3 regions of the Bacillus sp. BC08 genome follow, and region 1 is predicted to be linked to each of the others. Evidence: predicted binding sites of a transcription regulator. Region 1 holds the regulator's gene; each other region holds the start of a gene.
The links. The regulator LexA, encoded in region 1, represses DNA repair genes until DNA is damaged. The targets are predictions, from matches to a motif close to CGAACATATGTTCG.

Region 1 (3,282 bases):
AGGGATTTCGTACGTATTAAACATTTCCAAACCTATTGGCGAGAGAGTAGAATCTTTACAGTATAAAGGCACTCCTCTTAATATGGATGAAGAATATGACGTCGTTATGAATAATTATCGCGCAAGCGGCGGAGGAAACTTCTTTATGTTTCAAAATAAGCCCGTAATAAAAGACATACCAACAGATATGTCTGAACTTATCGCTAACTATATATTGAAGCACAAAAAGATAGAGGCAACAGTCAATAATAACTGGAAAGTTATTAAATAACGGATATAATAAATAAAAAAGATGGGCTTCGCCCATCTTTTAGTTTAATTTTGCATTATCTTGCTTTTTTAAAGCTTTTAATTTCGCCGGTGTAACATCAGTACCTTCTTCGTTAACAACTTTAATTCCTTTAAGTTCGTTTAACATATTTTGACGAAATCCTTTTAAATATTGTTCACGTAGCGATTGGCGCTCACGTTGTTCTTCTTCAGTTAAGCCTTCAGCTTTTGCTTTTTTCGCTAAGAAGTTAATGCGTTCAATGAGTTCGTGACTTTGCATCTCGAATCCCCCTTTTACTCAAAACTGATTATTATCATACAATAGTTAGTCCTCTTTATCAAGCAATTGCTTTGTATATTCTACATATCTACGATGTACAGTCGCTTTTGAAACATTATAACCAAAGCCGCGAAGTGTTGCTGCAATTTCTTCAAAAGTTAATTCATTCCGGCGTAAACGTACAATTTCCTCAATTGGCACTTCTTTCTTCTCTCGTCCTACGCTTAAATGACGATTCTTCAAATTATTTTCTGGACGATAACCTTTTTCTACTGCACGTTGCATACCACGTTTAATTTTCAAGTTATGAATCTTTCTTTGATACTCTTCAACAATACCAATAATATCCAATACCATTGAATCAGAATCCGATAATTGTAATTCTCCATTATGCGTATGCGTGTATACTTTTATTCCCTCTTTATGTAAACAGTGCATTAATGCAATCTTTGCATTCCCCCTACCAAGGCGCGTTTCATCTTGTATGAGTAGCACATCAATTTGTTCATCTCGAATGGTATCTAGCACTTCTAATATACCGTCACGTTCAATCGTATACCCACTAGCCTGTTCTTCAATTACCTTAGCAACATTCATTTGATAGCGCTCAGCTAAATGCAATAATTCATCTTTTTGACGTATTAATGACGTTTCTTGCGCTTCTTTCGTTGTACTCACACGCGCATAAATAATTGCATTCATTATGCCCCCCCTCTTTCTCACTATTATTTCCCTCCAGTGTAACATAAATTCGTCTTTTGTTCGAACTTATGTTTGTAGAATGTTTTTTCGCATGTTATACTTATTAATAAGAAAAATGAAAGAAAACGAGGTGTTAGAAAACATGGAAAAGTTAACGAAACGCCAGCAAGACATTCTCGACTTTATTAAGCTAAAAGTACAAGAAAAAGGATATCCACCTTCCGTACGTGAAATTGGTCAAGCAGTCGGCCTCGCTTCTAGTTCTACAGTGCACGGACATTTATCACGACTAGAAGAAAAAGGATATATTCGACGCGATCCAACAAAACCACGAGCAATTGAAATTTTAGGTGACGATCGAATGGATACAGAAACACAATCTGTTATCCAAGTTCCAATTATCGGAAAAGTTACTGCTGGATTACCGATTACAGCAGTTGAAAGTGTAGAAGATCACTTCCCACTTCCAGCTAGCATTGTTGCTGGAGCAGACCAAGTGTTTATGTTACGTATCTCAGGAGATAGTATGATTGAAGCTGGTATTTTCGATGGGGATTTAGTTGTTGTTCGCCAACAACAGTCTGCATATAATGGTGAAATTGTAGTTGCTTTAACAGAAGATAACGAAGCAACTGTGAAACGTTTCTATAAAGAAAAAGACCATTTCCGTCTACAACCGGAAAACTCTTCATTAGAACCTATCATTTTAAAACAAGTGTCAGTTATCGGAAAAGTAATTGGCGTATACCGTGATCTACACTAAGAATAATAAAAGAAGATAATTACCTTATTTATATACGGTAATTATCTTCTTTTTGTATTTTGATAGATTTTCATACATTCTATTTCTTATGAACGAGTTTCAATCGTCACATCGCCAGCAGCTGTTTTACCACTAATCTTTTTACTACCATTGCCAATTGTTACATTTTTATTTTCTTCATTAAAAATTATTACTTCGCCAGCAGCACTTTGCCCAGTTATAACTGCATCTTGTGGTTTTTCTAATAAAGTAATATCTACATCCCCAGCAGTTGAACTTGCCTCTACATCGTATTTAGGATCATGATCCATAATATGCACTTCTCCACTAGCCGTTTTCGCTGTTACTTTCCCTATTACCTTTTTAAAGTTTACCTCACCAGCTTTTGAAGATCCTTCCACACTTTTTGCTGTAACATGTTTCAAATCTACTTCTCCGGCCAGTGTACCAACACTTACACGATCACTTTTCACATCACTTATTTCTATTTGTCCAGCGGATGAATTTATTTTTATCTCCCGGTAAGAACGTTCAGGCACGAGGAGAGTTATTGTAGATGTTTGAAACCTAAAATCGTAAAAAGAAAAATCAAATGAAGCACCTTTTTCTCTTTCCCCAATAATTTTTAATGTGTCACCATCTTCTGCAATACGAACCTCTTGTTTACGTGCATCTCCTGATTGCTTTACATAAAAAGAAAAGTCGGGAGATTTTTGGACAACAATATCCCCAGCGTCTAACTTAACTTCTATATTTTTTAATGTTTCGTTTTTAATAACGTCTTCTTTGTTTCCTTTTTCTGCAGTTTGTACTGCTTTTTCATATGTTTGTGAAATCCCTATTACTCCAATAATGATACAAGCGATTGCTACTAACAATATTTTTTTCATCATCTACTCCCCTTTTATCATTTTGAAGTTCCATAATACATAACGTACGCATAACTTTTTAAACCACTTCGTACTATAATAAGCGATAATACATAACAACAAACCTACTCCAACAAACGTTATACTAACGAATACATCCAACCATATAAAAGTACCCATAAATACTTTTGCAATAACAAAAAATGGTGTCACTACACTAGCAATCCCACCGACCCAAAATGAAAATATAAAAGCGATAATTGCAACTAACGGGCCTAACACAATAATGAAATTAAACAAACTAAGTCCAATCGCAGCCATGACAGCCCTTGTTATATTCGAAGTAGATGGGTCCTTTTTCATTTCATCAAAGCGATACAAAGCAAGTAAGTCTTTCG
Region 2 (3,282 bases), on a different contig from region 1:
AAAAGGATTATTTCCGTAAAAGCTGTTTATACAAAGAGTATAAACAGCTTTTTGTATTTTTTTTACAAAAGGCTTGAAAGTGACGTAACGTCACCTTTTATAATGAAGGAGAAGAGGTGATGGTAGTGATTTCAATACAACAATTGACGAAAGAAACAGGGGTAACAGTACGTACATTACGTTATTATGATCAAATAGATTTATTAAAGCCGAGCGGGAAAACAGAAGGCGGGCATCGTTTATATAGTGAAGCTGACGTAATACGTCTGCAACAAATTTTATTTTTAAAGGAAATGGGATTTTCATTAAAAGAGGCTGCGAATATGTTAGTAAAAGGTGAGCTTAACTTAAAGGACTCTCTTGAAAAACAACTTCGGTTTGTACAGGAAGAACAAAAGAAGTTTAATCGAATGGAACGTGTTTTACAAGCTGTTGTTTATTCGGTGGATGTGGAGGGAGAACTTGATTGGAAAGTTATGTTTGAACTGATTCAGCTTTCGAAACAGTCGTCTCGTATACGTGAAATATTTCAAAATGAAGTATTTTCAAAGGAAGAACAAAAATTGCTTCATAACTTGCCAAATATGAGTGAAGAAAATCCGAATGTTTTAGAATGGGTAGATTTATTAAAGCAATTACGCACTTTTATGAAAGACGGTAAAGAAGCTGCAAGTGATGAGGTGCAAGGGGCAATGAAGAGATTAATGCAGAAGTGTTTAGAAATGGCCAATGGTGATGAAGCGTTTTTAGATAAGTTATGGGAAGTTAGAAAGTCGAAGGAAGATTCACAGAAAATGAGCATGTATCCAATCGAAGAAGAATTTTTATTATATATGGATGAAGCTTTTCGTATATATGATGAAAAGGAGAGGGATAAATGAGTATACTCGCAGAATATCGTTGGTACTTTTTAATTGGGGCAGAGATTGTATTTTGGTTATCGGCTATCGGTTTCTTTTTACTTCGTTACGGATTCCGTTTGAAAAAGGCGAGCTTTATTATGGGGATTGTACTCCTCGTAAATGAAGTGTTTATTTTAACTTTAGGGGTAGTGGACTATTATCAAACAGGGAAGTTCTCTAATTTTCAAATCATTACTGTAATTATTTTATTGTATGCAGTTTTCTACGGGAAAAAGGATTTGAAGAAGCTTGATATATTTGCGCAAAAGCTAGTTGCGAAATGGCGGAATGAACCAGATCCTATTATTGAAGAACATATAGAATTAACAGGTATGGCTTATGCGAAGCAGGAAATAAAAAATTGGGTATTGCATCTTGTTTTATTCGTTGTTGTGCATATTTTCTTTTTCTTCGCGTATGGGCTTACTCCATTTGAACAGTGGGGCAATTGGTTAGAGTCAGGAATCGTTTTAAATAAAGCTGCGAGTCGAGTGAGCCAAGTGTGGGCACTTATATTTTTAATTGATACAGCGATTTCATTTTCATATGTTCTTTTTCCGAAGAAGGAGAAAGGAAAAGAGAAGCTACTTTCGTAGAGGAAAGTAGCTTTTGCAGTATACAAATAATTCTTATAGGAGAGGATGACAATAGGAAAAAGAAGTGGTTTTATATGCCTACTTCTCTTTAGTTTAGTAGCATGCTCACAACCTAACATTACAATTGATAAGAAAAGTGATGTCATTGTAAAGGGAACAGGAACTTCTAATCTAGATAAATTTGAAAAGTTCGTTTTGAATGTGGGACAAGGGAAAGTTGATAAAATAAGAATTGTACATTATACACATGAAGGTGATCCGGTTTTTCAAACGTTAGAGTATAGTGGGATAGATATAATTCATATGTTAGATAATAGGCAAGATCGATTTGCTGGTAATCATAAAGATATAGGTGAAGATAGCTGTAGAGGGATTGTTAAAGAGCAGCGTGAATTACAAACGGCTTATAGGTTAATAGACTGTGTGAATGAAAATGGGCGCAATGGATATGATTTATTATATGTACCTAAAAAATAGAGTTAGTAGAGGAAGGAAGTTTTGGCTCCTTCCTTTTTCTATGTATATATTGTCGAAAATTTTACCGAATATCTGTTCGTTTTTTTAGGTTTTTTATGGGCGTTCGTGGTAAAATAATAATACAGATTTTTATGAGGAGGTCGGATTTTTCTTGGAACATCAATTTGAAATTATCTCAGCGTATTCCCCGCAAGGTGATCAGCCGGTAGCTATAGAGAAGCTTGTAGAGGGAATTAATAGTGGAAAGAAAAAGCAAGTGTTGCTTGGAGCGACAGGAACGGGTAAGACATTTACGATTTCAAATGTCATTAAAGAAGTGCAGAAGCCAACACTTGTCATGGCTCATAATAAAACGTTAGCAGGACAGTTATATAGTGAGTTGAAAGATTTTTTTCCAAATAATGCAGTTGAATATTTTGTTAGTTATTATGATTATTATCAGCCAGAAGCGTATGTACCGCAAACAGATACGTTTATTGAAAAAGATGCGCAGATTAATGATGAAATTGATAAATTGCGTCACTCAGCAACATCTGCACTATTTGAACGGGATGACGTAATTATTGTTGCGAGTGTTTCGTGTATATATGGTTTAGGTTCTCCAGAAGAATACCGCGAGTTAGTTGTTTCGCTTCGAGTTGGTATGGAAAAGGACCGCAATCAATTGCTTCGTGAACTTGTTGATGTGCAGTATGGACGTAATGACATTGATTTCAAGCGTGGTACATTCCGTGTACGCGGAGATGTAGTTGAAATCTTCCCAGCATCACTTGATGAGCATTGTATTCGAATTGAATTTTTCGGCGATGAAATCGATCGTATTCGCGAAGTAAATGCGTTAACAGGTGAAGTATTAGCAGAACGTGATCATGTAGCAATCTTCCCAGCATCTCACTTCGTTACACGTGAGGAAAAAATGAAGGTCGCTATTGAAAATATCGAAAAAGAATTAGAAGAGCGTTTAAAGGAATTAAATGATAATGGCAAGTTATTAGAAGCACAGCGTATAGAGCAACGTACACGTTATGATTTAGAAATGATGCGCGAGATGGGATTTTGTTCAGGGATTGAAAACTATTCCCGTCATTTAACACTTCGTCCAGCGGGTGCAACACCGTATACGTTATTAGACTATTTCCCGGAAGATTTCTTAATTGTTATGGATGAGTCACACGTATCAGTACCGCAAGTAAGAGCGATGTATAACGGGGACCAAGCACGTAAGCAAGTACTTGTGGATCATGGGTTCCGTTTGCCATCAGCTTTAGATAATAGACCGCTTACGTTTGATGAGTTTGAAGGGAAAA
Region 3 (3,282 bases), on a different contig from region 1:
AGGAAGGGATATTACAAATTTTCAAAGGTGTACCGAAAAGTGATAATGCGATTCATTCCTTCTTTCAAATTGATATGAAAAAGCTGGAGAGTTATGAGCGTGCAAAATTGAAGCGTGGTATTCGGATTAAATCAAAAGAAGGTTTTGTGAAGACGATTGAAAAAATGAAGCAATACGCAGTGCAAAGTAAGAAAAAAAGCAGCTCATGGTGAGCTGCTTTTTTTACTTGTTTTTATCTAGAATTTGTTTTGCGATTTCATCAATTAACATATCTTTTCCGATTGGATTGAAAGCTTTCGTATTGAAGATTTCATTTGATACTTCATATACGTGATTGTTTTTTACGGCTTTATTGTCTTTCCAAACGGCACTATTTTTGTAGTCTTCGTAAACTTTATCAGCTTCGCCGCCGAAGTTTACAACGAACATTTGATCAGGTTGGAATGCAACAAGACCTTCTAGCGATACTTGTGCCATCGTTTGTTTTAAATCTGTACCTTTTGTTGCTGGAAGTTTTAAGTCGTTAAAGATGATGTCACCGTATCCGAAGCTACCGTATACACGGAAGTTTTGTGGTGTAACTGCGACGAACATAAAGTTTTCATCTTTTGTTTTTTCTTTAATTTTTTTAGATAAAGAGTCTGCTTTTTTATCGTAGTCTGCAATCCATTTGTCTGCTTTCTTTTCTTCGTCAAATAGTTTACCTACTTCTTTAAACTTACCACGCCAGTCTTCTAAGTTTGTTTCTAGAACAACTGTCGGTGCAACCTTTTCTAATTGATCATAAATCTTCAATTGACGATTATTTAAAATAATTAAGTCTGGTTTTAAAGCAGTAACAGCTTCTAAATCAACTTTAGGTGCCCAGTACCAACCTACTGCTTTTACGCCATCTAATTTCTCTGTTAAATGATTTTGGATTTTATCTTTATATGTATTTGCTGTACCAACAGGTTTGTGTCCAAGAAGTAATAATTCTTCTGTTGATCCAGATAAGTCAACAATTCTCTTTGGATTTACTGGAATTGTCGTTTCCCCTTTAGCGTGTTTTACAACTTTTGTTTTCGGTTGTTCTTTTGCTTTCGTTTCCTCTTTTTGAGAAGAACAGCCAACGATAGAAAGAACAACTAGCATAATCGTAAATAAAATAAATAGCTTCTGTTTCATCCTGATGTAACCCCTTTAATTAGTATTGATAATCATTATCGACTTCTGTATATTAAGGTGATTTTTATTTTCTGTCAATGGAAAATAACAGAAGTTTCTAATAGAGAACATTTGTTGGGGTAGTCTCGCTTTTCTATCATTAAATATGTTAAAATGGAATACATGATTTAAGAGGGAGAGATCGTATTTTGTTTGAATATGTTACAGGTTACGTGGACTATGTAGGACCGGAATATGTCGTAATTGACCATAATGGAATTGGGTATCAAATTTTTACACCAAATCCGTATGTATTTCAAAGAAGTAAGCAAGAAATCCGTGTCTTTACATATCATTATGTGAGAGAAGATATTATGGCACTTTACGGGTTTAAAACACGTGAAGAGCGTTTATTATTTACAAAGTTGTTAGGGGTATCTGGCATTGGACCAAAAGGCGCTCTTGCAATTTTAGCTTCTGGTCAAACAGGACAGGTCGTTCAAGCGATTGAACATGAAGACGAGAAGTTTTTAGTGAAATTCCCGGGCGTCGGAAAGAAAACAGCACGCCAAATGATTTTAGATTTAAAAGGAAAGCTAGCAGATGTCGTACCAGATGCATTTGTTGATTTATTCTCAGATACAGAACGTTTTGATGAGAAGAAAGGTTCATCAGCTGAGCTTGATGAGGCGCTGGAAGCCCTGCGCGCACTTGGATACGCAGAACGAGAAGTTTCTCGCGTTGTACCAGAGTTATTAAAAGAATCATTAACAACGGATCAGTATATTAAAAAGGCACTTAGTCTTTTACTAAATGGTAAGAGGTGAGTATAATGGACGAACGTCTCCTTTCAGGGGAATCTGCATATGAAGATGCGGATTTAGAATATTCATTACGGCCACAGACGCTCCGTCAGTATATTGGCCAAGATAAAGCGAAACATAATTTAGAAGTATTTATTGAAGCGGCGAAAATGCGTGAAGAAACGTTAGATCACGTGCTTTTGTATGGACCACCAGGTCTGGGTAAAACGACGCTTGCAAATATTATTGCAAATGAAATGGGCGTTAATGTTCGAACAACTTCAGGTCCAGCAATTGAAAGGCCAGGAGATTTAGCAGCTGTATTAACAGCGCTTCAGCCAGGGGATGTATTATTTATTGATGAAATTCATCGCTTGCATAGATCGATTGAAGAAGTGCTATATCCTGCGATGGAAGATTTTTGCCTTGATATTGTAATTGGGAAAGGGCCATCAGCTCGGTCTGTACGTTTAGATTTACCGCCATTTACATTAGTTGGAGCGACGACACGTGCAGGGGCATTATCAGCGCCGCTTCGTGACCGTTTCGGTGTACTTTCGAGATTAGAATATTACACAGTAGATCAGCTTTCTGCGATTGTTGAACGTACAGCAGAAGTATTTGAAGTTGAAATTGATTCGTTAGCTGCACTAGAAATTGCAAGACGTGCTCGTGGTACACCTCGTATCGCGAATCGTTTATTACGACGTGTACGAGATTTCGCACAAGTTCGTGGTAACGGAACAGTTACAATGGAAATTACACAAATGGCGTTAGAACTACTGCAAGTAGATAAATTAGGTCTAGATCATATCGACCATAAATTATTGCTTGGTATTATTGAGAAATTCCGCGGTGGCCCAGTCGGGTTAGAAACGGTTTCGGCAACGATCGGAGAAGAATCTCATACGATTGAAGATGTGTATGAGCCGTATTTATTACAAATTGGCTTTTTACAACGAACGCCAAGGGGCCGAATTGTAACGCCGCTTGCATATGAGCATTTCGGAATGGAGATGCCAAAAGTATGATGGAGATGCCAAAATTGCTTATTACAGCAGGTATCTTACTCATTGTTGTCGGATTAGCTTGGAAGTTCATTGGAAGACTTCCAGGCGATATTTTTGTGAAAAAAGGAAACGTTACCTTTTATTTTCCTATCATTACATGTATTGTGTTAAGTATTGTATTATCTTTTATTATGTATATAATAAATCGATTCAAATAAGAAATAGGTGGATATAGTTATGGATATAAATCTGTTTGATTTTCATTTACCAGAAGAACTTATTGCACAAGTCCCGTTAGAAGATCGTGAAACATCAAGATTAAT

Region 2: the regulator LexA is predicted to act here: its motif matches at 2,041-2,054, upstream of uvrB (excinuclease ABC subunit B).
Region 3: the regulator LexA is predicted to act here: its motif matches at 1,272-1,285, upstream of ruvA (Holliday junction DNA helicase RuvA).

The regions. Positions count from the first base shown of each region.
Region 1 is NZ_JBTGPA010000027.1:450,001-453,282, forward strand. Features, by position in the region: gene ACXVYO_RS08500 (bifunctional metallophosphatase/5'-nucleotidase) at 1-271, shown strand, start outside; gene ACXVYO_RS08505 (DUF896 domain-containing protein) at 311-550, opposite strand; gene ACXVYO_RS08510 (YneB family resolvase-like protein) at 596-1,252, opposite strand; gene lexA (transcriptional repressor LexA) at 1,395-2,015, shown strand; gene ACXVYO_RS08520 (DUF4097 family beta strand repeat-containing protein) at 2,102-2,908, opposite strand; gene ACXVYO_RS08525 (DUF1700 domain-containing protein) at 2,909-3,282, opposite strand, start outside.
Region 2 is NZ_JBTGPA010000018.1:27,519-30,800, forward strand. Features, by position in the region: gene ACXVYO_RS02310 (hypothetical protein) at 1-19, shown strand, start outside; gene ACXVYO_RS02315 (MerR family transcriptional regulator) at 120-881, shown strand; gene ACXVYO_RS02320 (hypothetical protein) at 878-1,498, shown strand; gene ACXVYO_RS02325 (DUF4362 domain-containing protein) at 1,544-1,975, shown strand; gene uvrB (excinuclease ABC subunit B) at 2,127-3,282, shown strand, end outside.
Region 3 is NZ_JBTGPA010000035.1:424,176-427,457, forward strand. Features, by position in the region: gene ACXVYO_RS20280 (BofC C-terminal domain-containing protein) at 1-212, shown strand, start outside; gene ACXVYO_RS20285 (iron-hydroxamate ABC transporter substrate-binding protein) at 223-1,167, opposite strand; gene ruvA (Holliday junction DNA helicase RuvA) at 1,356-1,973, shown strand; gene ruvB (Holliday junction branch migration DNA helicase RuvB) at 1,979-2,980, shown strand; gene ACXVYO_RS20300 (DUF2905 domain-containing protein) at 2,977-3,177, shown strand; gene queA (tRNA preQ1(34) S-adenosylmethionine ribosyltransferase-isomerase QueA) at 3,197-3,282, shown strand, end outside.